2 linked regions of the Variovorax paradoxus genome follow. The protein of the gene in region 1 interacts with the protein of each later gene in a pairwise test. Links are inferred from orthologs where the notes say so. Each region holds a gene or a part of one and is shown on either strand. Other genes may lie near its edges. The genes, in order: recO and ssb.

Region 1 (14,094 bases):
ACTTCGGCGCTCAGCGCCTTCGACGGCCGCGGCCGTGCACTCGATGTGAACGACGCCGTCGCCGTCGAGGCGCTGGTCGACGAGATCGTCAAGGCCTACGGCGAGATCCACGTGCTGGTCAACAACGCCGGTATCACGCGCGACACGCTGGCCATGCGCATGAAGGACGACGACTGGGACGCGGTGCTCGACACCAATCTCAAGGCCGTGTTCCGCCTCTCGCGCGCGGTGATCCGCCCGATGATGAAGCAGCGCTATGGCCGCATCATCAGCATCACGAGCGTGGTGGGCGCCTCCGGCAATGCCGGCCAGGCCAACTACGCGGCGGCCAAGGCCGGCGTGGCGGGCATGACCCGCGCACTGGCCCGCGAGCTGGGCAGCCGCAACATCACGGTCAACTGCGTGGCGCCGGGCTTCATCGAGACCGACATGACGGCCAGCCTGCCCGAAGCACAGCAGCAGGCGTTGCTGCAGCAGATCCCGCTGGGCCACCTGGGCAAGCCGGCCGACATCGCACATGCAGTGGCCTACCTCGCATCGCCCCAGGCGTCCTACGTGACGGGGCAGGAACTGCACGTCAACGGCGGCATGCACATGTAGCCGCAAGGCGCAATCTTTTCCCGTACCGGGCGCACGGCAAATGCCACAATGCGCCCGGCTAAAATCCACTGTTACCTACAACCCTCAGAGGGAACCAAATGAGCGATATCGAAGCACGTGTCAAGAAAATCATCGCCGAGCAACTCGGCGTGGAAGAGTCCCAAGTAACGAACGAGAAGGCCTTCGTGGCCGACCTCGGCGCAGACTCGCTCGACACGGTCGAACTGGTGATGGCACTCGAAGACGAATTCGGGATCGAGATTCCCGACGAAGACGCCGAGAAGATCACCACGGTGCAAAACGCCGTCGACTACGCCACCAAGAATCAAAAGGCCTGATCGGGCCCAGTTGGAACTGTCTCGGCCGGCGGCGCTTTTCTTCTTCAGCCCCGTACGCGCCGACATCAGTCTTCAGCGCTTCCAGAAAGGTTTGCCGGCATGACCAAACGCCGCGTCGTCGTGACCGGACTCGGTTGCATCGCTCCTGTCGGAAACACCGCAACCGAATCCTGGGCCAACCTGTTGGCCGGGAAGTCGGGTATTGCGAACATCACCGCGTTCGATGCAAGCGCCTTCGCTTGCAAGTTCGCCGGTGAGGTCAAGGGTTTCGACATCACACAATACATCTCGGAGAAAGAAGCGCGTCACATGGACCGCTTCATTCATCTGGGGCTTGCCGCCGCCATCCAGGCGGTGCAGGACAGCGGACTGCCGACCGGCGAAGCGCTGCCTTACGAGAAAGCCGTGCGCATCGGCTGCAACATCGGCTCCGGCATCGGCGGGCTGCCGATGATCGAAGAGACGCACGGCGAATACGCGAGCCGCGGCCCCCGCCGCATTTCGCCGTTCTTCGTGCCGGCTTCCATCATCAACATGATCTCGGGCCACGTGTCGATCAAGTACGGCTTCAAGGGCCCGAACATCGCGGTCGTCACGGCCTGCACCACGGGCCTGCATGCCATCGGCACCTCGGCACGCATGATCGAATACGGCGATGCCGACGTGATGATCGCGGGCGGCGCCGAGTCGACCATTTCCCCACTGGGCATCGGCGGCTTCACTGCGCCGCGTGCACTGAGCACGCGCAATGACGATCCCGCAACGGCCTCGCGCCCGTGGGACAAGGACCGCGACGGCTTCGTGCTGGGCGAGGGCTCCGGCGTGCTGGTGCTCGAAGAGTATGAGCATGCCAAGGCGCGCGGCGCCAAGATCTACGCGGAAGTCTCGGGCTTCGGCCTGACCGGCGACGCGTACCACATGACCGCGCCCGACGTCGACGGCCCCCGTCGTTCGATGGCCATGGCGCTGGCCAATGCCGGCGTCAACGCCGATGAGGTCCAGTACCTCAACGCGCATGGCACCTCGACGCAGATCGGCGACCTCAACGAGACCAACGCGGTCAAGCTCGCCTTCGGCGATCACGCGAAGAAGCTCGTCGTGAACTCGACCAAGTCGATGACCGGCCACCTGCTGGGCGGCGCCGGCGGCATCGAATCGGTGTTCACGGTGCTTGCGCTGCATCACCAGAAGAGCCCCCCGACCATCAATATCTTCAACCAGGATCCGGAGTGCGACCTCGACTATTGCGCCAATCAGGCGCGCGATCTCAAGATCGATGTCGCGGTCAAGAACAACTTCGGCTTCGGCGGCACCAACGGCACGCTGGTGTTCAAGCGCGTTTGAACCTTGCTCTTCCATGTACAGCGCGCCATCGGTGACCTATCCGGTGGGGCGCTCGCGCGGCGCGACCCGGATCTTGCTTGCCACGTGGGCCTTGGGTGCCTGCTGCGCGGGCCTGTCGTGCTATTTGATCGATAGCGTCGGCTGGCGCCAGCTGCTGCTGGTTCTGAGCGTCCTGTTTTCAGGCATTGCGGCCGGACTCGGGCTGCGGAGCGACGGTGCCGCCATGCTGCACTTCGACGGCCTGTGCTGGACCTTGACGGGCGCCGACCCCGGCCGGGCCGTTCACGCGGCGCGCGCCGCCGTGGCGCTCGACCTGCAATCGCTGCTGCTGGTCCGGCTGACCCGGCCGGGCCGCGCCGGACGGTGGATATGGATCGAGCAGCGCGCCATGCCGGAACGCTGGCGCGATGTGCGCCGTGCGGTATATTCGCGCGCCCCGTCCGCCTCGCCTGCGGGCGAGCCGTGGCGAGCCACCGCGCCTGCCGATGCGCCCTGAACCTCCCCGATGACAACTTCTCCGCCGCCAGTGCCACCGGACTCCGGCTTGCCCGAATGGGTCCGCCGAGGCGCCGCGTCCGGGCGAGGTCGACCTCCAGCTGGTCCAGCGCACGGTCGCGGGTGACCAGAAGGCCTTCGAGCTGCTGGTCATCAAGTACCAGCGCCGGATCGAGCGCCTGATCGGGCGCATGGTGCGCGACGTCGACCTGGTCGAAGACATCGCCCAGGAAACCTTCATCCGGGCCTACCGCGCGCTCCACCAGTTCCGTGGCGATGCCCAGTTCTACACCTGGCTCTACCGGATTGCGGTCAACACCGCCAAGAAGGCGCTGGTCGACATGAAGCGCGACCCGACCATCTCCGAAAGCGCCCTGCGGCCGTCTTCTGACGAGGACGATGAAACTTACCGCCCTGGAAACGAACCAATCAGCGACGAAACTCCCGAATCAGTCTTGGCAGCGAACGAGATCGCCCAGGTGGTCCAGGCGGCCATGGAAGCATTGCCGCCCGAATTGCGCCAGGCGGTCACCCTGCGCGAGATCGAGGGCATGAGTTACGAAGAGATCGCCGAGGTCATGGATTGCCCTATCGGCACGGTGCGCTCGCGTATTTTCCGGGCGCGTGAGGCCATTTCGGCCAGGGTCAAACCGCTGCTGGACAACCAGTCCGGCAAGCGTTGGTAGGTAAGCAGGTGAATGAAATGAATCAGACGATGACGGTTCGTGAACAGGTGTCCGCGCTGGCGGACGGTCATTTGCATGGCGAGGACTTCGCGCGGGCCATCGACACCGTCTGCGCGAAAGAAGATGCGCGCGGTGCCTGGCGCGCCTATCACCTGGTGGGCGACATCCTGCGCTCGGGCGCCCATTCGCCCTGCAGCGACAGCAACGCATTCCTGGCCCGCTTCCAGCAGCGCCTGGCCGCGGAGCCCGTCATCGCGGCGCCGGCGCCGGCCGCAGCACCCGCGGTGCTGACGGCGCGACACAGGGCCGACGCAGCCAACGAGCCGGTCTTCCGCTGGAAGCTGGTGGCCGGCGCCGCGTCGCTGGTGGCGGTTGCCGCCATCAGCTGGACCCTGGTCGGCAACGGCATTGGCGCGTCGTCGCTGGGTGCCCAGATCGCAGCTGCCCAGCAGCAGCCGGCCGCCAATTCGGTGCTGGCCGCCGCGGCCGCCAACAGCCAGCTTCCGCCCACGGCCGCGCTCACGCCAACCCGTGTGATGGTCGGCAACGGCAGTCCGCAGGTCATGCTGCGCGATCCGCGGCTCGACCAATTGCTCGAAGCGCACCAGCAGGCCGGTGGCGCGTCGCAAATGCCCTCGGGCTTCCTGCGCAACGCGACCTTCGAAGGCCCTGCGCGCTGATCCGCGCCTGTCTCTCTCCAATGACCGTTCAGATGCCGATCTCCGCACGCGCGTTCGCGCTGGTGTTCGCTGCTTTTTGTCTTGCGCAGATCGCGGCCGCGCAGACCCGGCCTGGTCCGGCGAACCCCAGGGGGACGGCCTCGGCCCAGGCTGGCGATGCGCCGCCCTCGATGAGCGTCGTCGAATGGCTGCAACGCATGCATACGGGAGCCCGGCAGCGCAATTACGTTGGCACCTTCGTGGTTTCGGCCGCGGGCGGCGACCTGTCGAGCGCACGCATCTGGCATGTGCGCGACGGCGATCTGCAGATCGAGCGCATCGAGGCCCTGTCGGGACCGCCGCGCTCCACGTTCAGGCGCAACCACCATGTGATGACCTTCCTGCCCGAGGCGAAGGTCGTGAAGGTCGAGAAGCGCGAGAATCTCGACCTGTTCCCCAACTTGCCCGACAAGCCCGATTCGTCGATCGGCGACTTCTACGACGTGCGGGCCGTCGGCAAGGACCGCGTGGCAGGCTTCGATGCCGACGTGGTGCAGCTGGTGCCGCACGACGGGCTGCGCTTCGGCTATCGCATCTGGAGCGAGCGCCGCTCCGGCCTGGTGGTGAAGCTGCAGACCGTGGATGCCGAATCCCGTGTGGTGGAGCAGTCGGCGTTTTCCGAATTGCAGCTCGACGCACCGGTCAAGGCGCAGGCGCTCGCGCAGATGATGACCAACACCAGCGGCTACCGCGTCGAGAAGCTGGAGCTCGAACGCACCAGCGCGCAGGACGAAGGCTGGGTCCTCAAGGCGCCGGTGGCCGGCTTCAAGCCGCGCAGCTTCTACCGGCGTCCGGCCGGCAGCGACGACAAGGCGGGGCAGGACCGCACCGTGCAATGGACCTTCTCCGATGGCCTGGCCTCGGTGTCGCTTTTCATCGAGCGCTACGATGAAAAGCGTGCGCCTCGGGATGGTGTGCTGACGATCGGGGCAACCAACGCCATTCGCCGGCGACTGCCCGAACCGGCGAGCGACTGGTGGCTGACCGCTGTGGGCGAGGTGCCGCAGCAGACGCTCAATGCGTTCGCCCAAAGCCTCTCGCGCACGCGCTGACCTGCTGCGCATGCGCAGGACGATGGTGCTGAACCAAGTCCGTATCACCGACTCATAGCTCTTCTTTTGGCCGCTCTGTTCTTTTGAAAGAAAACCGATGATGTTCAAAGTCGAGGGACACAAGCTTCGTTCCTATCTCTTCGCATTCGGCGTGGCCTGTTCGGCAGCCGTGGGTTTCCTGCCGGCCGCGCCGGCCAGTGCACAGACGCCGCAGGCGCGCGGATTGCCCGATTTCGCCGATCTCGTGGAGCAGGTGGGGCCGGCCGTGGTCGGGATCCGTACCGTCGAGAAAGTGACCTCCAGCGGCGGCAGCGGCGAAATGGACGAGGAGATGCAGGAATTCTTCCGGCGCTTCTTCGGGCAGCCGCTGCCCGGCAACCCGCGTCCAGGCCCGCGCCCGAACCGGCCGCAGCAGCCGCAGGAGGAAGAGCGTCCGCGCGGCGTGGGCTCGGGCTTCATCCTGTCCGCCGACGGCTATGTCATGACCAATGCCCACGTGATCGAGGACGCGTCCGAAATCCTCGTCACGCTGACCGACAAGCGCGAGTTCAAGGCCAAGCTGATCGGTGCCGACAAGCGCAGCGACGTCGCCGTGGTCAAGATCGAGGCGACGAGCCTGCCGGTGGTGAAGGTTGGCGACATCTCGAAGCTGCGGGTTGGCGAATGGGTCATGGCCATCGGTTCGCCCTTCGGCCTCGAGAACACCGTGACCGCCGGCATCGTGAGCGCAAAGCAGCGCGACACCGGCGACCTGGTGCCCCTGATCCAGACCGACGTCGCCATCAACCCCGGCAACTCGGGCGGCCCGCTGATCAACCTGCGCGGCGAAGTGGTGGGCATCAACAGCCAGATCTATTCGCGCTCGGGCGGCTACATGGGCATTTCGTTCTCGATTCCGATCGACGAGGCGATCCGCGTCAGCGACCAGCTGCGCGCCACCGGGCGCGTCTCGCGCGGGCTGATCGGCGTGACCATCGGCTCGGTCTCGAAGGACGTGGCCGAATCCATCGGCTTGGGCAAGGCGCGCGGTGCGCTCGTGAGCAGCGTGGTGCCGGGTTCGGCAGCCGACAAGGCCGGCGTGCGCGAGGGCGACATCATCACCAAGTACGGCGACAAGGCCATCGAGACGCCCAGCGACCTGTCGCGCTCGGTGGCCAGCACCAAGCCCGGCGCCAAGAACACGCTGACGGTGTTCCGCAACGGCAGTACGCGCGAGCTCTCGGTCACCGTGGCCGAGGGCGATGCAGAAGCCAAGCCGGCCGGCAAGCGCCAGCCCGAGCGCGAGGAGCCGCAGGCCAAGCCGTCGGCGGCCGGCAAGGCGCTCGGCCTCGCGGTCAGCGACCTGACCGAAGCCCAGAAGAAGGAACTCAAGATGCGTGGCGGCGTGCGCATCGAGGCGGCAAGCGATGCCGCCGCGAGGGCCGGTCTGCGCGAAGGAGACGTGATCCTTGCCGTCGGCAATATCGAGGTCTCGAGCGTCAAGGAATTCGAATCCGCGGTCGCCAAGGCCGACAAGGGCAAGCCGCTGAGCGTGCTGTTCCGCCGCGGCGAATGGGCCCAATACGCCCTGATCCGACCTGCACGCTGATCCGGCCTTTCCGTCAAGTGGCCCCACCCGTCACTCGGGTTTGGGGCCTTTTTTTGAGGTGTTTGCGACGTCGGAGCGCCCGGTTTCAAAAAAAATTCTGCGCCAAAAGTGAGGTAGTTTTGTTTGTGTTCACTAACTTATAAAGAGGCTTAGGACGATTTTCGGTAGAATAGAAGCCATTGGGCGGCGAGTCCGCGCATAAGGGGAGGGCTTTCCTCCACCATGCGAGATGTCAGACAGCAGTCCACCGGCGCTCCACAGATCGCCCACAAGTTGTTCATGGAGTGCTCCACCGATCTTGTGGATAAGTTGTTTATATCTTTGATGTTGTGGACCTGCAACGACCCGTTTTGACCCTGTCCCCGGATGTACGTGCCTCCCTTTTTGCCTACAATGAAGTTCCAACTACTGCAGTTGCCATTGCTTGTTGGTTCAGGGCGCGTCTCCAGAAGACGCGCCCTTTTTTCTTGCCTGTCGCACTCTGCGCACGAGCCAATTCAAGTACTTAAGCGTTCCCGTTGATGAATCACATCAGAAATTTTTCGATCATTGCGCACATCGATCACGGCAAGTCGACGCTCGCGGACCGTTTGATCCAGCGTTGCGGCGGCCTCGCGGAACGCGAGATGCAAGCGCAGGTGCTCGACTCGATGGACATCGAAAAAGAGCGTGGGATAACCATCAAGGCGCAGACCGCTGCGCTGCACTACAAGGCGCTCGATGGACAGGTCTACAACCTCAATCTGATCGACACGCCGGGCCACGTCGACTTCTCGTATGAAGTGAGCCGCTCCCTGTCGGCGTGCGAAGGCGCGCTGCTCGTCGTCGATGCATCGCAAGGCGTCGAAGCGCAGACGGTGGCCAACTGCTACACCGCGCTCGACCTCGGCGTCGAAGTGGTGCCGGTGCTCAACAAGATGGATCTGCCCAACGCGGATCCCGACAACGCGCGCACCGAAATCGAAGACGTGATCGGCATCGACGCGACCGATGCGATTCCATGTTCCGCGAAGACGGGCCTGGGCATCGACGAGATCCTCGAAGCCGTCGTGCACAAGATGCCCGCGCCGCGCGGCAATCCCGACGGTCCGCTGCGCGCGATGATCGTCGACAGCTGGTTCGATGCGTACGTCGGCGTCGTCATGCTGGTGCGCGTGGTCGACGGCCGGCTGGTGAAGGGCGAGCGCATCAAGATGATGGCGTCCGGCGCCATGTACAACGCCGACAACATCGGCGTCTTCACGCCGGCCAACGAGCCGCGCCCTTCGCTCGAGGCGGGCGAGGTGGGCTACATCATCGCGGGCATCAAGGAGCTGCAGGCCGCCAAGGTCGGCGACACCGTGACGCTGATCAAGCCGGGCACGGGCGGCGCGGCCGCCACCGCCACCGAGGCGCTGCCGGGCTTCAAGGAAATCCAGCCGCAGGTGTTTGCCGGCCTCTACCCGACCGAGGCCAGCGAGTACGACTCGCTGCGCGACGCGCTCGAAAAACTCAAGCTCAACGATTCATCGCTGCGCTACGAACCCGAGGTGAGCCAGGCGCTGGGCTTCGGCTTCCGCTGCGGCTTTCTGGGCCTGCTGCACATGGAAATCGTGCAGGAGCGCCTGGAGCGCGAGTTCGACCAGGACCTGATCACGACCGCGCCGAGCGTGGTCTACCAGGTGGTCCGGAACGACGGCGAAGTCATCATGGTCGAGAACCCGTCCAAGATGCCCGACGTCGGCAAGATGAGCGAGATCCGCGAGCCGATCGTCACCGTGCACCTTTACATGCCGCAGGAATACGTCGGCGCGGTGATGACGCTGGCCAACCAGAAGCGCGGCGTGCAGATGAACATGGCCTACCACGGCCGCCAGGTCATGCTGACCTACGAGATGCCGCTCGGCGAGATCGTGCTCGACTTCTTCGACAAGCTGAAGTCGGTCAGCCGCGGCTATGCCTCGATGGACTACGAGTTCAAGGAATATCGCGCGTCCGACGTGGTCAAGGTCGACATCCTGCTGAACGGCGAGAAGGTCGATGCGCTTTCCATCATCGTGCACCGGAGCCAATCGCAGTACCGGGGCCGGGCAGTGGTGTCGAAGATGCGCGAGATCATTTCGCGCCAGATGTTCGACGTGGCCATCCAGGCCGCCATCGGGGTCAACATCATTGCGCGTGAGACAATCAAGGCGCTGCGCAAGAACGTTCTTGCCAAGTGCTACGGCGGCGACATCACCCGCAAGAAGAAGCTGCTCGAGAAGCAGAAAGCGGGCAAGAAAAGAATGAAGCAGATCGGCTCCGTCGAGGTCCCGCAAGAGGCCTTCCTCGCGATTCTGCAAGTCGAAGACTGATCTCAAACATGGCATTCATCACTTCCCTGGTCCTTGCGGCCTTCGCCGGCTATGTCGGTGCCTGGTACTTTGGTGCCATCGAGGGCAATTTCGCGCTCCTGCTGTTCCTGGCCACGGTGGTCACCGGCCTGTACTGGCTGGCCGAGCGCTTCTACTTCCTGCCCCGGCGCGAGCGCACCGCCGCAGCGCTCGAAAGCTCGCTGAGCGAGCGCAACGCGCGCCTGGCCGGGCAGGGGATCACGCAGGTCGACACCGCCGACGCCAAGGCCAGCGAGCGCCTGCTGATGCAGCCGTGGTGGCTCGACTGGACGGCCGGGCTGTTCCCGGTGATTCTGGTGGTGTTCCTGCTGCGCTCGTTCCTGTACGAGCCCTTCAAGATTCCGTCGGGCTCGATGATGCCGACGCTGCTCACGGGCGACCTGATCCTGGTGAACAAGTTCACCTACGGCCTGCGCCTGCCGGTCATCAATACCAAGATCACCGACGGCACCCCGCTGGCGCGCGGCGATGTGGTGGTGTTCCGCTATCCGCCCAAGCCGAGCATGGACTACATCAAGCGCGTGGTCGGCGTCCCGGGCGACGAAGTGGCCTACCTGAACAAGAAGCTCACCATCAACGGCCAGCCGGTTTCCAAGAACCCGATGCCCGACTACCTCGACAGCGAGTCGATGCGCCTGCTCAGGCAGTTCACCGAAGACCTCGGGGGCAAGCAGCACAGGCTGCTCAACGACGACGCCGGTCCGGCTTTCGTCCAGGGCGCCACCGACTTTCCGTACCGCGAGAACTGCCGCTACTCCGTCGAAGGCGTGGTGTGCAAGGTGCCGGCCGGCAACTACTTCATGATGGGCGACAACCGCGATAATTCGGCGGACTCCCGTTTCTGGGGATTCGTTCCGGACAAGAACATCGTGGGCAGGGCGTTCTTCGTCTGGATGAACTTCGGCGACCTGGGTCGCATCGGTCCATTCCAATAAGCAGTCAGCATTGTTCGAGGGGTAAGAGGGCATGAGAACAAATCGGTCCATCCGCAGCAGGGCCGCGCATCAGCGCGGCATCTCGTTCATCGGTCTGGTGTTTGTCGCCGTGGTGCTGGCTTGCGTCGGCGTCGTCGTCGCGCAGGTCATCCCGACGCTGATCGAATGGCAGGCCATCGACAAGGCCGCCAACAAGGCCAAGGAAGGCACCACCGTGCCCGAAGTGCGCGCCATCTTCGATCGGGCCCAGGCCATCGACGACTTCCAGTCGGTCTCGGGCAAGGACCTCGACATCAAGAAGGTCGGCGAGAAGGTGGTCGTGTCGTATGCCTACGAGCGCGAGATCCCCTTGTTCGGGCCGGCCTACCTGGTGCTCAAGTACAAGGGCCAGACCCGCTGAACGCGGCGACACGCAAGGTGGACGGCGGCCTCACGGCGCTGCAGGAGCGCCTCAAGCATTCGTTCTCCGATCCGCGGCTGCTTCAGCTCGCGCTCACGCACCGCAGTTTTTCGGCCGACCACAACGAGCGCCTCGAATTCCTCGGCGACTCGGTGCTCAATCTCGCGGTATCGCACCTGCTCTACATCCGTCTTTCGGCGCTGCCCGAGGGCGACCTGTCGCGCGTGCGGGCCAACCTGGTCAAGCAGGACACACTGCATCGCCTGGCGCTGGAACTGCAGCTGTCGCCATTGCTGCGCCTTGGCGAAGGCGAGGCGCGCTCCGGCGGGCCCAACCGGCCCTCGATCCTGGCCGACGCGCTCGAAGCGCTGATCGGCGCGGTCTACCTCGATGCCGGCTTTTCGGCCGCCGAGGCGCTGGTGCGGCGGCTCTACGAGTCGGTCGAAATCAATCCGCGCATGGATGCGGTGGCCAAGGATCCGAAGACCGAATTGCAGGAATGGCTGCAGGGTCACAAAATGAAGCTGCCGGCGTACCGCGTGGCGGCCACGCTCGGCGCAGCGCACAAGCAGACTTTCGATGTCGAGTGCGAGGTGCCGGAGCTGGGCCTGCGCGAACGCGGCATCGGTGGTTCGCGACGTGCCGGCGAGCAGGCTGCCGCGGCGGCCATGTTGATCCGGCTCAAGGCACGCGGGGCCGCGTGAAATCAGAATGAACGACGCTATCAATTCAGCAGCAGACTCCCAGGGCCCGGCAGGCGATACGGGCGCAAGCGGCCCTCGGCACTGCGGCCTGATCGCCATTGTCGGCAAGCCCAACGTGGGCAAATCGACGCTGCTCAATGCGCTGGTGGGCCAGAAGATCAGCATCACCTCGCGCAAGGCGCAGACCACGCGGCACCGCATCACGGGCATGCGCACGCTGGGGGCCACGCAGTTCGTGTTCGTCGATACGCCGGGTTTCCAGACCCTGCATGCCAACGCGCTGAACAAATCGCTCAACAAGACCGTGCAGGGCGCGGTCGGCGATGTGGACCTGATTCTTTTCGTGGTCGAGGCGGGCAGCTTCACGCCGGCCGACGAGCGGGTGCTCAAGCTGCTGGGCAAGGGCATTCCCACCGTGCTGCTGGCCAACAAGCTCGACAACGTGCACCGCCGCGGCGACATCGCGCCCTGGCTGCAGACCATGCAGGCGAAGCACGCCTTCGCCGAGTTCGTGCCGATGTCGGCCAAGAATGCCAAGGACGTCGAACGCCTGTTCGGCATCTGCGAGAAATACCTGCCCGAACAGCCCTGGTTCTATGCCGAGGACGAGCTCACCGACCGCAGCGAGAAATTCCTCGCGGGCGAGCTGGTGCGCGAGAAGCTGTTCCGCCTGACCGGCGACGAACTGCCCTACACCTCGACCGTGATCATCGACAAGTTCGAGGAAGAACCGCCCCAGAAGAAGGGCCAGAAGCGCCTGCTGCGCATCGCGGCCACCATCGTGGTGGAGCGCGACGGCCACAAGGCCATGGTGATCGGCGACAAGGGCGAGCGCATCAAGCGCATCGGCATGGAAACCCGGGTCGAGCTCGAAAAGCTGGCCGACGCCAAGGTGTTCCTCGAACTGTGGGTCAAGGTGCGGTCCGGCTGGGCCGACGACGAAGCCCGCGTGCGCTCGTTCGGCTACGAATGAAGTGGCAACTGCCCACCGCGTTTCGCACGAACCGGCTTATGTGCTCCATCGCTACGACTGGAGCGAGTCGAGCCTGATCCTCGAGGTGTTTACCCGCCACCACGGGCGCATCGCGCTGGTGGCCAAGGGAGCGAAGCGGCCGAGCTCCAATTTCAGGCCGGTGCTGCTGCCGTTGCAGCCCTTGCAGCTCAACTACGGCGGCGACGCCGAGATCCGCACGCTCAAGGGCGCCGAGTGGATGGGCGGCCATGTCATGCCGACCGGCGAGGCGCTGCTCTCGGGCTACTACGTCAACGAACTGCTGCTGCGCCTGCTGGCGCGGGACGATGCCCACGAGGCGCTGTTCGATGCCTATGCGGGCGTGGTGCAGGTGCTGGCGGGCGACCACGCCGGCGCCCAGGCCGCCACCCAGGCCGCGGCGCTGCGCGCCTTCGAGTTGCTGCTGCTGCGCGCAGTGGGCCTGTTGCCGTCGCTCGACGCCCAGACCCTCACGCTCGAGCCGCTCGTGGCCGATGCCCGCTACAGCCTGGTGCCCGAAGCCGGCCTGCGGCTGGCGGGCGAGGACGAGGCGGCGCTGGCCGGCGCCGACTGGCAGTCGCTGCAGGGCGTGCTCGACGACCGCGCACCCTTCACGGCCACGCTGCGCGAGATTGCCACCATGAATGCCGGCAGCAACAGCGCCCTTCGAAACCAGCTGCGCGTGCTGCTCAACTACCATTGCGGGGTGTCCACGCTGCGCACGCGGCAGATGATGAGAGATTTGCAAGCCCTATGAGCACTCCAGGCCAATCCGCTACCACCTCGCTGTCGGTCAACCTCAACAAGGTGGCCCTGGTGCGCAACACGCGTGCGCTCGGCATTCCGAGCGTGCTCACCGCCGCCAAGGCCTGCCTTGCGGCCGGAGCGCAGGGAATCACCGTGCACCCGCGGCCCGACGAGCGCCACATCCGGCCGCACGACGTGAGCGACCTCGCCGCGCTGCTGGCCACGGACTGGCCCGCGATCGAGTTCAACATCGAAGGCAACCCTTTCCACAACCTGATGGACTTCGTGCGCGCGCTGAAGCCGCACCAGGCCACCTTCGTGCCCGACAGCGAAACCCAGTCGACCAGCGACCATGGCTGGAGCTTCCCCGAAGACGCCGACCGCCTGCGCCCGCTGATTGCCGAGGCCCAAGCCCTGGGCGTGCGTGTGAGCCTCTTCATGGACCCCATTCCCGAGATGATGGCCGCGGCCAAGGCGGTGGGCGCCGATCGCGTCGAGCTCTATACCGAAGGCTATGCCGCATCGCGCGGCACGCCGGGCGAGCAGGCCGTGCTCGCGCGCTATGTCGAAGCGGCGCGCGCGGCGCAAGCGGCGGGGCTCGGCCTCAATGCAGGCCACGACCTGAGCCGCGACAACCTCACGGCGTTCCTGCGCGCGGTGCGCGGTGTCCGGGAAGTTTCCATCGGGCATGCCTTCATCGCCGATGCGCTCGAACTCGGCTATGCCGCCACCACCAAGGAATACCTGCGCTGCATCCAAGAGGCGCAGTGAGCGCGGGATCGGCATGATCTACGGCATCGGCACCGACATCTGCGACCTGCGGCGTATCGCCGCCACGTTCGAGCGCCAGGGCGAGCGCTTTGCCCACCGGGTGCTGAGCGACGCCGAATTCGCGGTCTGGAAGGCCCGCAGCGAGCGCTGGCCCAAGCGCGGCCTGAGCTATCTGGCCACGCGTTTTTCCGCCAAGGAGGCCTTCAGCAAGGCCATCGGCCTGGGCATGCGCATGCCGATGACGTGGCGCCTGTGCGAGATCGCCAACCTGCGCAGCGGCAAGCCCATCATCGTGCTGCACGGCGAACTCAAGGAATGGTTCGAGGCCAGGGGCCTCACGGCCCATGTCACC
Region 2 (14,221 bases), 1.8 Mb from region 1 along the record:
TGCTGAGCCAGGGGCGGTCGGTCATGGGTGTGTCTCCTCGGAATCGCGTGTTTTTGAAACGAAAGCGGCGCACGAAATGGCGCCGCGATGATCGTGCCCGCAATGCGGGCTGGACCTTCGGCCTATTCGATGGCCTTGCCCATATCTTCCACTACTTTCTTCGCATCCCCAAAGACCATCATGGTCTTGTCCATGTAGAAGAGTTCGTTGTCCAGGCCGGCGTAGCCCGCCGCCATGGAGCGCTTGTTCACGATCACCGTCTTGGCCTTGTAGGCTTCGAGAATCGGCATGCCGTAGATCGGGCTGCCCTTGGTGAGCGCCGCCGGGTTCACCACGTCGTTGGCCCCCAGGATGATCGCCACGTCGGCCTGGCCGAACTCGCCGTTGATGTCTTCCATCTCGAACACCTGGTCGTAAGGCACCTCGGCCTCGGCCAAGAGCACGTTCATGTGGCCCGGCATGCGGCCGGCCACCGGGTGGATCGCGTACTTGACGGTGATGCCCTTTTGCGTGAGCTTCTCCGCGAGTTCCTTCACCGCATGCTGGGCACGCGCCACGGCCAGGCCGTAGCCCGGCACGATCACCACCGTCTCGGCATTGCCCAGCACGAAGGCCGCATCGTCGGCGCTGCCGCTCTTGACCGGGCGCTGCTCCTTGGCGGCGCCGGCCGCGCTGACCGCCTCGCCGCCGAAGCCGCCCAGGATCACGTTGAAGAACGAGCGGTTCATGGCCTTGCACATGATGTAGCTCAGGATCGCGCCCGACGAGCCCACCAGCGAACCGGCCACGATCAGCATCGCGTTGTTCAGGCTGAAGCCGATGCCCGCGGCCGCCCAGCCCGAGTAGCTGTTGAGCATCGACACCACCACCGGCATGTCGGCGCCGCCGATCGGGATGATGATGAGCACCCCCATCACGAAGGCCAGCGCCAGCATCGCGAAGAAGGCCGGCCAGCTTTCGGTGGCCATGAACACCAGCCCCAGCCCGATCATGGCCAGGCCGAGCACGAGGTTCAGCATGTGCTGGCCCGCGAACTGCACCGGCGCGCCCTGGAACAGCCGGAACTTGTAGGTGCCCGAGAGCTTGCCGAAGGCGATGACCGAGCCGCTGAAGGTGATGGCGCCGATGGCCGCCCCCAGGAACAGCTCGAGCCGGTTGCCGGCGGGAATGGCCGCGCCCTTGGCGATGCCTTCGAGCATGGCCGCGGGTTCGACCACGGCCGCGACCGCAATGAACACCGCCGCCAGGCCGATCATGCTGTGGAAGAAGGCCACCAGCTCGGGCATCTTGGTCATCTCGACCGTCTTGGCGCGGTAGGCGCCGTAGCCGCCGCCGACCACCAGCCCCAGCAGCACCCAGGCCAGACCCATCAGGTGGCCGCCGGCCAGGTTGTAGATCAGCGCCCCGGTGGTGACCACCGCAATGGCCATGCCGGCCATGCCGAAGAGGTTGCCGCGGATCGAGGTGGTGGGATGGGAGAGGCCCTTCAGGGCCTGGATGAAGCAGACGCTCGCAACGAGGTACAGCAGCGTGACGACGTTCATGCTCATTGGGCGGCTCCCGATTCAGCCTTGGGTGGGGCAGTCTTCTTCTCTTTCTTCTTGAACATCTCGAGCATGCGCCGCGTGACCAGGAAGCCGCCGAAGATGTTCACCGCCGCAAGTGCCACCGCGAGCACGCCCATGGTCTTGCCCAGCGTGGTCTCGGTGAGCGCGGCCGCCAGCATGGCGCCCACGATCACGATGGCCGAGATGGCGTTGGTCACGGCCATCAGCGGCGTGTGCAGCGCGGGCGTGACGGTCCACACCACGTGGTAGCCCACGTAGATGGCCAGCACGAAGATGATGAGGTTGATGACGGTATGGGAAACGGGATCCATGATTTCTTCTCCTCGCGTGAGTGCCGTGGGATGGCGGCTTATTTCTTCGTGACCTGGCCGTCGTGCGCGACGCGGCAGGCGGCGACGATGTCGTCCTCGAGGTCGATCTTCAGGCCGCCCTCCTTGGTGACGATGAGCTTGAGGAAGTCGAGCACGTTGCGCGCATAGAGCGCCGATGCGTCGGCCGCCACCAGCGCCGGAAGATTGGTTTCGCCGACGATGGTCACGCCGTGCTTGACCACCGTCTGGTCGGCTTCGGACAGCGGGCAGTTGCCGCCGACGCCCTCGGGGCCCTTGCCGGCGGCGATGTCGACGATCACGGAGCCGGGCTTCATGGCCTTGACCATGTCCTCGGTGATGAGCGTAGGCGCCGCGCGGCCCGGGATGAGCGCGGTGCTGATGACGATGTCGGCCAGCGCCACGCGCTTGGCCACTTCGACCTGCTGGCGCGCGAGCCAGCTCGCGGGCATGGGCTTGGCATAGCCGCCGACGCCGACCGCAGCTTCCTTTTCTTCGTCGGTGTCGTAGGACACCTCGATGAACTTGCCGCCGAGCGATTCGATCTGCTCCTTGACACTCGGGCGCACGTCGGAGGCTTCGATCACGGCCCCCAGGCGCTTGGCAGTGGCAATGGCCTGCAGGCCCGCCACGCCCACGCCCAGGATGACCACGCGCGCCGCCTTCACGGTGCCGGCGGCGGTCATCAGCATCGGGAAGAAGCGCTGGTACTTGTCGGCCGCGATCATCACGGCCTTGTAGCCCGCGATATTGGCCTGCGAGGAAAGCACGTCCATGCTCTGGGCGCGGGTGGTGCGCGGTGCGGCTTCGAGCGCGAAGGCCGTGAGGCCGGCCGTGGCCAGGCGCTGCAGGCCCACGGCATCGAAGGGGTTGAGCATGCCGATGACCACGGTGCCGGGCTTCATGAGCGCGGTTTCGGCGTCGCTGGGCGTGCGCACCTTGAGCACCATGTCGGCCGCGAACGCGGCGTTCATGTTGACGATCTCGGCACCGGCGGCTTCGTAGGCGGCATCGGTGACGCTGGCTGCGATGCCCGCCCCCGACTGCACGCGTATCGCGTGGCCCGAAGCGACCAGTTTCTTCACCGTCTCGGGCGTTGCGGCCACACGGGTTTCGCCAGCCGTCGTCTCGGCAGGCACGCCTATCAGCATAGAGATCTCCTCAGGGCAAGGGCAATACGGGAATGCGGGCAGAGCTTACAGCAAGATTACGGCGCCGCCGTCGCCTAAATCCACCGCCTGTTCACCTCTTGATGACCGTAGTCATTGCATGTGTAGCTATATAAATGGTAGCGAAGCCATCGCATCGGACCGGCGCACCCGGGCATTGGTTGTTTCCCGGCACCGGATCTCCGCAGGCTGGGTGCCCCGGCCGCCACGCACCTGCGCCCGCCACCCTCTTGCGGCCAATAAGCACGTATTTGTTTGCAATTGCTCTCAACTGCTAGAAAGATACGTTCATTTCGTGCATTAGTTGCGCGAAGGCTTTTTCCCGAAGACGCAGATAGATACACTTCTTTCACTCAAAAGCCCGCAGAGGCAAATTCGGCAGGAAGAAGGGGATGGAATGCGTATTGCGATACTCGATCACGAAGCCGATCAGCTTCAGCTGATCACCCAAGCGATGTCGGGGCTCGGCCACGAATGTCACTCGTACACAGAAGGGCACGCCTTGCTCCAGGCGCTGCGCCGGCAAACCTTCGATCTTCTGATCCTCGACTGGCACCCGCCGGACATCCGCGGCATCGAGCTCGTGAAGACCGCCCGCAACGAGCTCCGAAGCCGTGCGCCCATTCTTTTCGTGACCACGACGCGCGACGAGACCGACGTGGTCGAAGGGCTCAATGCGGGTGCCGACGACTTCATGGTCGCGCCGGTTCGCGCCACCGAACTCGAAGCCCGCGTCGGCGCGCTGCTGCGCCGGTCCTATCCCGCGCAGCACGAGGCGGAACTGGTTTTCGGCCCCTATCACTTCTACCCGCGCGCGCGGGTCCTCAAGGTGAATGGCGCACAGGTCGAGTTGAAGAACCGCGAATACGCGCTCGCGCTGTTCCTGTTCCAGAACCTCGGCCGGCTGCTGTCGCGCGAGCATCTGCATGAGGCGGTGTGGGGCGCTGGCGCGGCGGCCCTGTCGCGGTCGCTGGACACCCACGTCTCCCGCCTGCGGACCAAGCTCGGCCTGGGACCCGCGAGCGGCTTCCTGCTGCTGGCCATCTACGGCCTGGGCTACCGGCTGGAGACGGTCGAGCCGAACACACTGCCGGAAAGCCTCACGCGCTGAGGAGCTTTCAATCCGCGGGGAATCTCCGCCGCGATACGGGCTCCAAACGGCTTTGGGTCTCCTGGGGGCCTCACAAGGAGCGAAGTCGATGAAAGTTCTCACGAGGCTGCTGCTGGCCGCCGTACTGTGCCGGGGCGTCTTCGGCACGGCCGCCGCGCAGGATGTGGAAGCCAGCGACATGGTGCAGGGCGGCATGCGGGCCGTCCAGATGATCGACCAGGGCAAGACCGAGGAACTCTGGGACGGTGCCACGTCCGCAACCCGCAAGCGCATCGCGCGCACCGACTTTGCCGCCAAGGTTTCCAGGAGCCGTTCGCCGCTGGGCGCGCCCTTGCAGCGGACCTGGGTGGCGCTCAACCGCCAGGCCGTGGCCGACCCTGATTCCGAAACGGCCGGCCAGTATGTCAGCATCGAGTACGAGACCCGTTTCAGCAACAAGCCGGATGGCACCCTGCGCGAACTCGTGAGCTTTCATCTCGATCGCGACCGCATCTGGCGCTTCAGCGGCTACGTGCTGCGCTAAAGTGCCCGAGACAATGACCAACCCGCGCTGGAAACCCAATGTCACCGTGGCCGCGGTGATCGAGCAGGACGGCCGCTTCCTGCTGGTCGAGGAGCACACGGCCCAGGGGCTGCGGCTCAACACCCCGGCGGGACACCTCGACCCCGGCGAATCGCCCGTCGAAGGCTGCGCCCGCGAAGCCCTCGAGGAAACCGCCCACGCCTTCACGCCCACCGCGCTGATCGGCATCTACATGGCGCGCTCGAGCCATCGCACGGGCAGCAAGGAAGACGTGATCTACCTGCGCTTTGCCTTTGCCGGCACACTCGGCGCGAAGGAAGCAGGCCGAGCCCTCGACGAAGGCATCGTGCGCACGGTCTGGATGAGCGCCGACGAAATCCGCGCCAGCGTGCCGCGGCACCGCAGCCCGCTGCTGCTGCAGTGCGTCGAAGACCACCTGGCCGGCAAGCGGTATCCGCTCGAGCTGATCCACGTGCACGAATCGCTGCGCTGACGGCTGGCTCTGGTGGGCCGGCCTCAGGCGCTCAGACGATGACCCCGCCGCCAAGGCAGCGCTCGCCGTCGTAGAGCACGGCCGATTGCCCCGGCGTGACGGCCCATTGCGGCTCGCCGAAGCGCAGGCTGAAGCTCGCCGCGTCGCCGCTTTCTTCCAGTTCGCAGGCGGCGTCGCCTTGGCGGTAGCGCGCCTTCGATCCATAGCGGCCGGGCGCGGGCGCCTCGCCCGAAACCCAGCTCGCATCGCCGGCCGCCAGCGCCGGGGACAGCAGCCAGGGATGGTCGTGGCCCTGCACCACCCAGAGCGTGTTCTTCTCGATGTCCTTGCGTGCCACGAACCACGGCGAATGGTCGCCCGAGCCGCGCTGCGCGCCCTTCTCCTTGACGCCGCCGATGCCCAGCCCCTGCCGCTGGCCCAGCGTGTAGAAGCTCAGGCCCTGGTGCTCGCCGAGCTTGCGGCCGCGGTCGTCCTTGATGGGGCCCGGTTCCTTCGAGATGTAGCGGTTGAGGAACTCGCGGAACGGCCGCTCGCCGATGAAGCAGATGCCGGTGGAATCCTTCTTCTTCGCGTTGGGCAGGCCGATCTCTTCCGCGATGCGGCGCACCTCGGTCTTGTGCAGTTCGCCCACGGGAAACAGCGTCTTCGACAACTGCGCCTGATTCAGCCGGTGCAGGAAATAGCTCTGGTCCTTGGAAGGGTCGAGCCCCTTGAGCAGTTCGTGCCGGCCCGTGGCCTCGTTCAGCCGCACGCGTGCGTAGTGGCCGGTGGCGATCTTCCCGGCGCCCAGGCGCATCGCATGGTCGAGGAAGGCCTTGAACTTGATCTCGGCGTTGCACAGCACGTCGGGGTTGGGCGTGCGGCCGGCCTTGTATTCGCGCAGGAACTCGGCGAACACGCGGTCCTTGTAGTCGGCCGCGAAGTTGACGTGCTCGATCTCGATGCCCAGCACGTCGGCCACGCTGGCGGCGTCGATGAAGTCGATGTTCGACGAACAGTATTCGCTGTCGTCGTCGTCTTCCCAGTTCTTCATGAAGATGCCGACCACCTCGTGCCCCTGCTGCTTGAGCAGGTGCGCCGTGACCGCGGAATCGACCCCGCCGCTCAGTCCCACCACGATCCGTTGCTTTGCCATAAGCCCGCCATTGTCCCAGCCCCGCGCCCGGGCGGCCGGCGTGGGGGAATCAGCCCTGGCTGCGCAAGCCGGCCAGCAGTTCGTAGGAGCGCAGCCGCGCCGCGTGGTCGAACACCTGCGAGGTGATCATCAGCTCGTCGGCGCCCGTGCGCTCGATGAAGGCCTGCACGCCTTCGCGCACGCGGGCGGGCGAGCCCACGGCCGAGCACGACAGCACCGAGTCGAGCAGCGCGTTCTCGGCCGGGCCGACCTTCTGCCGATAGCCCTCGACCGGCGGCGGCAGGCGCCCCGGCCGGCCGCTGCGCAGGTTCACGAAGGCCTGCTGCCATGACGTGGCGCGGAATTCGGCCTCTTCGTCGGTGTCGGCCACGAACACGTTGAAGCCCAGCATCACATGGGGCTTCTGCAGCTGCGCCGACGGCTTGAAGGTCTCGCGGTAGATCTGGATCGCCTGCATCAGCTGCTGCGGCGCGAAGTGCGAGGCAAAGGCGTAGGGCAAGCCCAGGTGCGCGGCCAGCTGGGCGCCGAAGGTGCTCGAGCCGAGAATCCACACCGGCACCTCGAGCCCCGCGCCCGGCACCGCGCGCACGGGCTGCTGCGGTGCCTTGGACATGAAGTCCATGAGCTCGACCACGTCCTGCGGAAACTGGTCGGCATCGGATTCGAGGTTGCGGCGCAGCGCGCGCGCGGTGCGCTGGTCGGAGCCGGGCGCGCGGCCGAGGCCCAGGTCGATGCGCCCCGGATAGAGCGACTCCAACGTGCCGAACTGCTCGGCGATCACCAGCGGCGAATGGTTGGGCAGCATCACGCCGCCCGCGCCGATGCGGATCGTCGACGTGCCGGCGCCCACGTAGGCGAGCAGCACCGCGGTGGCCGCGCTCGCGATGCCCGGCATGCCGTGGTGCTCGGCCAGCCAGTAGCGCTGGTAGCCCAGCCTCTCCCCGTGCTGCGCGAGCGACAGCGAGTTGCGGAACGACTGCGCGGCGTCGCTGCCTTCGGTGATGGGGGAGAGGTCGAGGATCGAGAACGGAATCATGGGCCGGATGATGGCGCGATCCGGCGATCCCTGCTCGTGCAAGCCATTGCGCGCTCTGCTAGGGCTGCTGACGCGAGGCGGCTACGGGCTTCGCTTGCGCCACTGGCCCAGGTCGGCCTCGATGCGCTCGTTGATGTTGCCGCTCCACTGGGCGCCGAAGCCGGCCGCGCGCAGCAGCTCGACGATGCGCCGGCCGACCGCAATGGTGTTGGCCTCGCGCTGCTCGATCTCGGGAATCATGCCGCCGCTGAACGCCAGGTAGAGGCGGCCGGTGCGCACGGCGGTGTCGAGGTCCTGCGCGTGATAGAAGCAGCAGCCGCGGATGCCCGAGGCGAGCCGGCCCGCGGCGCGCCACTGCTCGCGCACATCGTCGTGGCCGTCGGCCAGCGAGTTGCCGGCGCGGTGCAGCGCAATGATCTTCTCGCTGCGCAGCTGGGCGAAGACTGCTTCGAGCCGGTCGTATTCGGTCTGCGCGGGCCACGAAGCCTCGGCGGCACGCTTGGCGGCGCAGGCGCGCGCCGCCTCGGCCTTGACCCAGGCGCGGTCTTCGGGCGTGAGCTCGTCGGGGTCGAGGTACTCGTCGGTGATCATCCATCCGATATCGCCGTCGGGATGGAAGCCGCACCACGCCAGGCCGTGGATGCGTGCGCGCGTGTCTTCGGGGTCGAGCGTGAGGGCCATGGGTGCGCGGTTCAACCTGCCGGGCGCGCGAAGGCATCGGCTTCGAACCGGCCGGCAGCGTCTTTCAGAACCAGGGTGCAGCTCACGTTACGGGTATTTTGCGGACGGGAAGGCCATCGAACCCGCGGTCGGCCAGCCCTGCCGCGGCGGACACCATCGTACCGGGCCGCAGCCAAAGCCCGGTGTCCGCCCGCGAAGGCGGCCACCGATTTGTAAGGCGAAAGCATTTGCGCGCGTGGCAAATCAACCACGCCGAGCCCGGCCGACCGCCGCCGCGCGTGCGGCCAATGGCAAAAAGCCGGCCCATGCTTTCGCATGGCCGGCTTTGGCGGTTGGCGCTCGCCGAGCGCCCGGGACCGATTACAGCGGCAGTGCGTCGCCGCGGGCAGCAGCGCGGGCTGCGGCACGCACCGTGGCGCGGTCCACCGTGCCGGCAACGATCGGGGCGACGCCCGACGAAGCACCTTCGGCGTACGGATCGGCGCTGCGGGCCGCGACAGCGGCTTCTGCACGAACCGTATCGCGGCTGGCGGACGAAACGAACACCTGGGCCGGGCCCGCATTGGCGCCGGTGGCATACGGGTTGGCGCTGTGCGCGGCAACCACGGCCTGGCTGGCGACATCGGCGCGGCTGGCGGCCGAGGTCAGCTGATGCACGCCTTCATAGGTTTCGGCGTGGGCGGCACCGGCAACGGCCATGAGGGCAACAGCAACGGCGGAGAGGATCTTCGAGGCGGTCATTTGATTTCCTTCAATTCAGTTCAGTTTTGACTTTGGATGATTTCGAACCGGTCTTGGGTGGGTCACCGTCCCGTCGGGGGGCGGCCACCTCGCTCGGGGCCCTGTTCACCCAGATCGGCTTGGGGGCCGGTCTGTGAGATGAATTGTGCGCCGTCTTCTAAGTAAAAACCCTTATCAAAAGGAACCACGGCGTTCACGGAAAGGAAACAATCGCCTCGAAAGCAGGGGCGTTCGATGGCCTTCGCGACTTGGAAAAAACGGCTGTCCGCGTGCGCTGCGGCTAAAGTGGTCGCCCCCAGCCGGTCGCGCAGCGCTTCGGCCGCACACAGCACAAAAGGAACATCCGCCATGGGCGCACAGTGGAAAGCAAAGCACAAGGACCTGGCCGCCAATGCCAAGGGCCGCCTGTTCGGGAAACTGGCCAAGGAAATCATGATCGCCGCGCGCAGCGGCGCCGATCCGGCCTCGAATGCGCGCCTGCGGCTGGTGGTGGAGCAGGCCCGCAAGGTCTCGATGCCCAAGGACACGCTGGACCGCGCCATCAAGAAGGGCGCGGGGCTCACCGGCGAGGCGATGCACTTCGAGCATGTGATCTACGAAGGCTTTGCGCCGCACCAGGTGCCCGTGATGGTCGAATGCCTGACCGACAACGTGAACCGCACCGCGCCTGAAATGCGCGTGCTATTCCGCAAGGGCCAGCTCGGCACCTCGGGCTCGGTGTCGTGGGATTTCGACCATGTGGGCATGATCGAAGCCGAACCTTCGCGTGCCGATGCCGATGCCGAAGTGGCCGCCATCGAAGCTGGCGCGCAAGACTTCGAGCCGGCCGGCGAAGGCGGCGCCACGGTGTTCCTGACCGACCCCACCGACCTCGACCTGGTGAGCCGCGCGCTGCCGGCCCAGGGCTTCACGGTGCTGTCGGCCAAGCTGGGCTACAAGCCGAAGAACCCGGTCGATCCGGCCAGCCTCAGCGCGGAACACCTCGAGGAAGTCGAAGTATTCCTGGCCGCCATCGATGCGAACGACGACGTGCAGAACGTGTACGTGGGCCTGGCGGGCTGAGCCGCCCGCAGCGGCTGCTCTGTTTTTGATGGAGGGTTCCATGCCCAGTCTGGAGAAGGCCGCCACCCGTACGCTCGCCGGCCAGTGCCTCTGCGGGGCGGTCCGCTACACCGTGGCCGACGAGTTTGCCTATGCGCTGAACTGCCACTGCGCCGATTGCAGGCGCGCGACCGGCTCGGCCTTCAAGCCTTTCGCCGGCATCGAGCGGCACAAGCTGGCCATTGCAGAAGGCAAGGACGAACTCCTGGTCTTCGGCGAGGAAAACGCCGGCGACATGCACTGCCGCCGGTGCGGTTCGCTCCTCTACTCGGTGGTGCGCGACGGCCTGTTCGTGCATGTGACCCTGGGCACGCTGGCCGACGATCCATCCATTCGCCCGCGCGCGCACATCTTCGTGGGCTCGAAGGCCCCCTGGTTCACGATCACCGATAACCTGCCCCAATACGCGGGCCACGCCGACGCCGGCTGAATCCCGGCCTTGCTACGCCGCCCGCCCGCCGCGCTCGAGCGGCAGCCAGAGCGTGAACAGCGTGCCCCCGGGCCCCGAGCGCCACGAGACCTCGCCGCCGACGGCCTGCGCCCGGCGCTGCTGGTTCTGCATGCCGCGCCCGCCGGCGCCGGCCAAGGCCTTCTCGATGTCGAAGCCCTGGCCGTTGTCCTCGATGCTCACCCGCACGCCGGACGCTCGCGCTTCAGTGCCCACCCGGATCTCGGTGGCGCGCGTATGGCGCAGGATGTTGGCGATGCTCTCCTGCACGATGCGCAGGATGTGCAGCGCGCTGGTCGGGTCCAGCCAGTCCAGCGCCGGCAGCTCCTGCACCTGCCATCGCAGTGCCACGCCCGAGCTCTCGAGCCGCGGACCGAGCCGGTAGCGCAACGTGGCGAGCAGCAGCAGCAGGTCGTCCTCGAGCGGCTCCATCGAGTCGATGGTGAGCTTGAGGTCGTCCAGGCAGCTCTTGAGCATCTGCGAAACCTTGTCCTCGCTCATGCTGCCGCCCTCCACGGAGCGGATGGCGCTGATCAGCGAAGAGCCCAGGCCGTCGTGCATGTCCTGCATCAGGCGCTGGCGCTCGTCGCTGATGGTTTGCTTCTTCTCGACCTCGCGCAGCCGCCGGTGGCTGAGCTCGAGTTCGGCTTCGCGCGCCGCAAGGCGTTGGGCCAGGCTGGCGTTGACCCGCTCCACCTCGGCAATGGCATTGACGTAGCGCCGGTACATCAGCACCCCGAAGACGCTGAACGTGACCGCGTTGGTGTAGGCGCCCAGGTACCAGCCCTCGGGGCTCACGAAGTTGTTCTGCAGCAGCCAGTCGGACACGCCCAGCAGCACGCACACGCCGATGCCCACGGCCACCAGCCGCCCCTCGCTGGAGCGGCGCCAGGCGCTGACGCCGCCCACCAGCGCAACGGCGACCCCCATGAGTGCCGCGCCGAGGTAGATCAGCGGCGTGACCTGCGGCGTGTTCCTCAGGATCGCCGGGCCCGGCAGCGTCAGCACGCCGATCAGCACCGTCCACACCACCACCGCGCCGGTCAGCCACTTGAGCGGACGGCCGTGCAGCTGGCGCAGCGCGAAGTGCACCACCGCCACCAGCCAGAACAGGGAGTTGACCGTGAGCCAGGCGAACCAGTCGTTGGCGATCGGAACGCCCACGGAGAAATGCAGGCTGCGCAGGAAGGAGGCGGTCGCCAGGTTGAAGAAGAGCAGGTAGCCGGTCTCGTGGCTGCGCCTGAACCACACGAACAGCGCGAACACGCCCACGGCCATGAAGGCCGCGCTGAGCATGGCCGGCAGCTCCTGCTGGAGCCACTGCCGCATGCGATGGCGGCCTTCCAGCGCTTCGACAGGGCCCAGCCACATCGATGAAACCGCCACCTGCGCGCTTCGCGTGTGTTCCATCCGCACGAGGATCTCGTTCAATGGCGCGTCGTCGGGCATTTTGCCCAGCAACACCCACAGCGGCGTGCGGGTGCTGTTCCACAGCGGGCCCTGCACCTGCGCGCGGTGGACCAGCCGCCCATTGGCATACACCGCAATGGCGCCGTCCGTCTTGATGCGCGCGCCATACAGCGCGAGCGGCGCCGAAGTGGCGGGCAGGCCGCGCGGGGAAAGCCGCAGCCAGGTGATGCGGGTTGCGCCCGTCGATGCGCTGCCATCGGCCTGGCGCAGCAAGGCGATGGGCAGGGCCAGGGGCAGCTCGACCGGCTGCCAGGCGGCCGGCAGGGCCTTGCCGTCCACGGCAAGAGGCAATGCGCGGAAGCCGGGTGCGTCTTGCACCTGCCAATCGGCATGCGTCAGGTGCAGGGCCGCGGTTTCCTGTCCCGCGCCGGTCGTGCTGAAAAACGCGACCATGGCAACCAGCAGCGCCATGGAGACCACGAGCACCCCGTTCGCCCAGAACGAGGCAAGACGGTATCTGGAGAAGTGTTCGCGCAGCCGCGCGTGCAGCAGCCGGCGCGCAAATTCGAGGCTCATGCGAGGCTCATCTGCGTGCAGCCTGCCCGGTCTGGCTCAGGAAAAAACAGCCGGAAGCAGCTGCGTTCCCGGCAAGCCGCGCGGCTGAAGCAGCGATGGAACAGCTTCAGCCACGGTGCGATTCAACTCAGAACGGAATGTCGTCGTCCATGTCGTCGAAGCCCGACGACGACTTGGCCGGAGCCTGGCGCGGTGCCGCGGCTGGAGCACGCGGTGCTGCCGCGGCCGGTGCGCGGGGAGCGTACCCACCGCCACCGCCACCACCAGCGCCTTGCGAGTAGCCGCCGCCACCGCCGCCCTGCGCGCCCTGCGCGCCCTGCGAATAGCCGCCGTCGTCCTCGGGACCGCCCGACGGGCCGCCCTGGCCCTGGCGGCTGCCCAGCATCTGCATCTGGTCGGCGCGGATTTCGGTGGTGTATTTCTCGATGCCGTCCTTGTCGGTCCACTTGCGCGTGCGCAGGCTGCCTTCGACGTAGACCTGCGAGCCCTTGCGCAGGTATTGGCCCGCAATTTCGGCCAGGCGGCCGTTGAAGACGATGCGGTGCCACTCGGTGGCTTCGCGCATTTCGCCGCTTTGCTTGTCTTTCCAGCGATCGGTGGTGGCCACGGTAACGTTCGCAACCTGGTCGCCGCTCGGGAAGGTACGCATTTCGGGGTCGCGCCCCAGATTGCCGACGACTATGACTTTATTGACCGATGCCATGTGCACTGCCCCTGATAAGTAGATGAAGGAGGAGGAAGAGAACCCTAGATTGTGCCCGATGCCGGCCGCCCGGGCGCCGCCGCCGGGCACCTCCGAAGCACCGCCTCCGTCAAACCGCTGCAACCCGCCCGCTCGCCATGACATGCCGCTCGGACTATCATGTCCGGTTGCCCTCGGACGATCGCCCCCTTGAATTCCAAAGCCACTGAAGACTTCGCCGCCGACGAGGAAAGCGCACGCGACGCGAAACGCGAACGCGACACCTACCTCGGCGCGGTGCTTGCGCAGCAGCGCATCAGCATCCGCGGTGCGCGCACCCACAACCTGAAGAACGTCGATCTCGACATTCCGCGCAACAAGCTGGTGGTGATCACCGGCCTGTCGGGCTCGGGCAAGTCGAGCCTCGCCTTCGACACGCTGTATGCCGAAGGGCAGCGGCGCTACGTGGAAAGCCTGTCGGCCTATGCGCGGCAGTTCCTGCAGCTCATGGACAAGCCCGACGTGGACGTGATCGAGGGCCTGTCGCCCGCGATCAGCATCGAGCAGAAGGCCACCAGCCACAACCCGCGCTCCACCGTGGGCACGGTGACCGAGATCCACGACTACCTGCGCCTCTTGTACGCGCGCGCCGGCACGCCCTACTGCCCCGATCACCATCTGCCGCTGCAGGCGCAGACGGTGTCGCAGATGGTCGACGCCACGCTCGCGATCGCCGACGAGCCGCGGCTGATGATCCTGGCGCCGGTGGCGCGCGAGAAAAAAGGCGAATTCCTGGAACTCTTCGCCGAAATGCAGGCGGCCGGCTACGTGCGCTTCCGCGTCGACGGGCAAACCTACGAATACAACGACCTGCCCAAGCTCAAGAAGACCGAGAAGCACGACATCGACGTGGTGATCGACCGACTGCGCGCGCGCCCCGACATGCAGCAGCGCCTGGCCGAGAGCTTCGAGGCCGCGCTGCGGCTGGCCGAAGGCCGGGCGATCGCGCTGGAGCTGGGCACAAGGCCGGAAGGCAGCGCCGATGGCGCTGCGGGCGCGCCCGACAAGGAGCACCTGTTCAACGCCAAGTTCGCCTGCCCGATCTGCCACTACTCGCTGTCGGAGCTGGAGCCGCGCCTGTTCTCGTTCAACTCGCCCGTGGGCGCCTGCCCGAGCTGCGACGGCCTCGGCCATCGCGAGGTGTTCGACCCGGCGCGC

The links.
Region 2: the proteins of recO (region 1) and ssb interact in binary tests that used the Escherichia coli proteins (3 or more experiments, as listed by UniProt). The link is inferred for Variovorax paradoxus from one-to-one orthologs.

The regions. Positions count from the first base shown.
Region 1 is NZ_JAUSXL010000002.1:486,747-500,840, reverse strand. Bases 11,237-14,094 are described here. They hold recO (DNA repair protein RecO), read left to right. Parts: upstream 11,237-12,207; coding sequence 12,208-12,981; downstream 12,982-14,094. Other genes in these bases: acpS (holo-ACP synthase), read left to right, coding at 13,756-14,094; QFZ47_RS06095 (pyridoxine 5'-phosphate synthase), read left to right, coding at 12,978-13,742; era (GTPase Era), read left to right, coding at 11,241-12,206. In the rest of the region: 3-oxoacyl-ACP reductase FabG, read left to right, coding at 1-600; acpP (acyl carrier protein), read left to right, coding at 699-938; fabF (beta-ketoacyl-ACP synthase II), read left to right, coding at 1,038-2,282; QFZ47_RS06150 (hypothetical protein), read left to right, coding at 2,356-2,778; RNA polymerase sigma factor RpoE, read left to right, coding at 2,879-3,463; QFZ47_RS06140 (sigma-E factor negative regulatory protein), read left to right, coding at 3,481-4,143; QFZ47_RS06135 (MucB/RseB C-terminal domain-containing protein), read left to right, coding at 4,164-5,234; QFZ47_RS06130 (DegQ family serine endoprotease), read left to right, coding at 5,332-6,822; lepA (translation elongation factor 4), read left to right, coding at 7,344-9,155; lepB (signal peptidase I), read left to right, coding at 9,164-10,129; QFZ47_RS06115 (DUF4845 domain-containing protein), read left to right, coding at 10,161-10,529; rnc (ribonuclease III), read left to right, coding at 10,547-11,233. UniProt on the Escherichia coli protein: Involved in DNA repair and RecF pathway recombination.
Region 2 is NZ_JAUSXL010000002.1:2,317,402-2,331,622, reverse strand. Bases 11,237-14,221 are described here. They hold ssb (single-stranded DNA-binding protein), read right to left. Parts: upstream 13,025-14,221; coding sequence 12,449-13,024; downstream 11,237-12,448. Other genes in these bases: uvrA (excinuclease ABC subunit UvrA), read left to right, coding at 13,184-14,221; QFZ47_RS14650 (sensor histidine kinase), read right to left, coding at 11,237-12,216. Also shown: QFZ47_RS14720 (long-chain-fatty-acid--CoA ligase), read right to left, coding at 1-25; QFZ47_RS14715 (NAD(P)(+) transhydrogenase (Re/Si-specific) subunit beta), read right to left, coding at 123-1,550; QFZ47_RS14710 (NAD(P) transhydrogenase subunit alpha part 2), read right to left, coding at 1,547-1,879; QFZ47_RS14705 (Re/Si-specific NAD(P)(+) transhydrogenase subunit alpha), read right to left, coding at 1,918-3,048; QFZ47_RS14700 (response regulator transcription factor), read left to right, coding at 3,464-4,177; QFZ47_RS14695 (DUF4019 domain-containing protein), read left to right, coding at 4,266-4,700; QFZ47_RS14690 (NUDIX hydrolase), read left to right, coding at 4,714-5,193; tRNA 2-thiouridine(34) synthase MnmA, read right to left, coding at 5,225-6,328; QFZ47_RS14680 (LLM class flavin-dependent oxidoreductase), read right to left, coding at 6,378-7,364; QFZ47_RS14675 (DUF6891 domain-containing protein), read right to left, coding at 7,446-8,045; QFZ47_RS14670 (helicase SNF2), read right to left, coding at 8,406-8,786; QFZ47_RS14665 (hypothetical protein), read right to left, coding at 8,849-9,136; QFZ47_RS14660 (YebC/PmpR family DNA-binding transcriptional regulator), read left to right, coding at 9,135-9,848; QFZ47_RS14655 (GFA family protein), read left to right, coding at 9,889-10,317; more of QFZ47_RS14650, read right to left, coding at 10,330-11,236. UniProt on the Escherichia coli protein: Plays an important role in DNA replication, recombination and repair. Binds to ssDNA and to an array of partner proteins to recruit them to their sites of action during DNA metabolism. Acts as a sliding platform that migrates on DNA via reptation.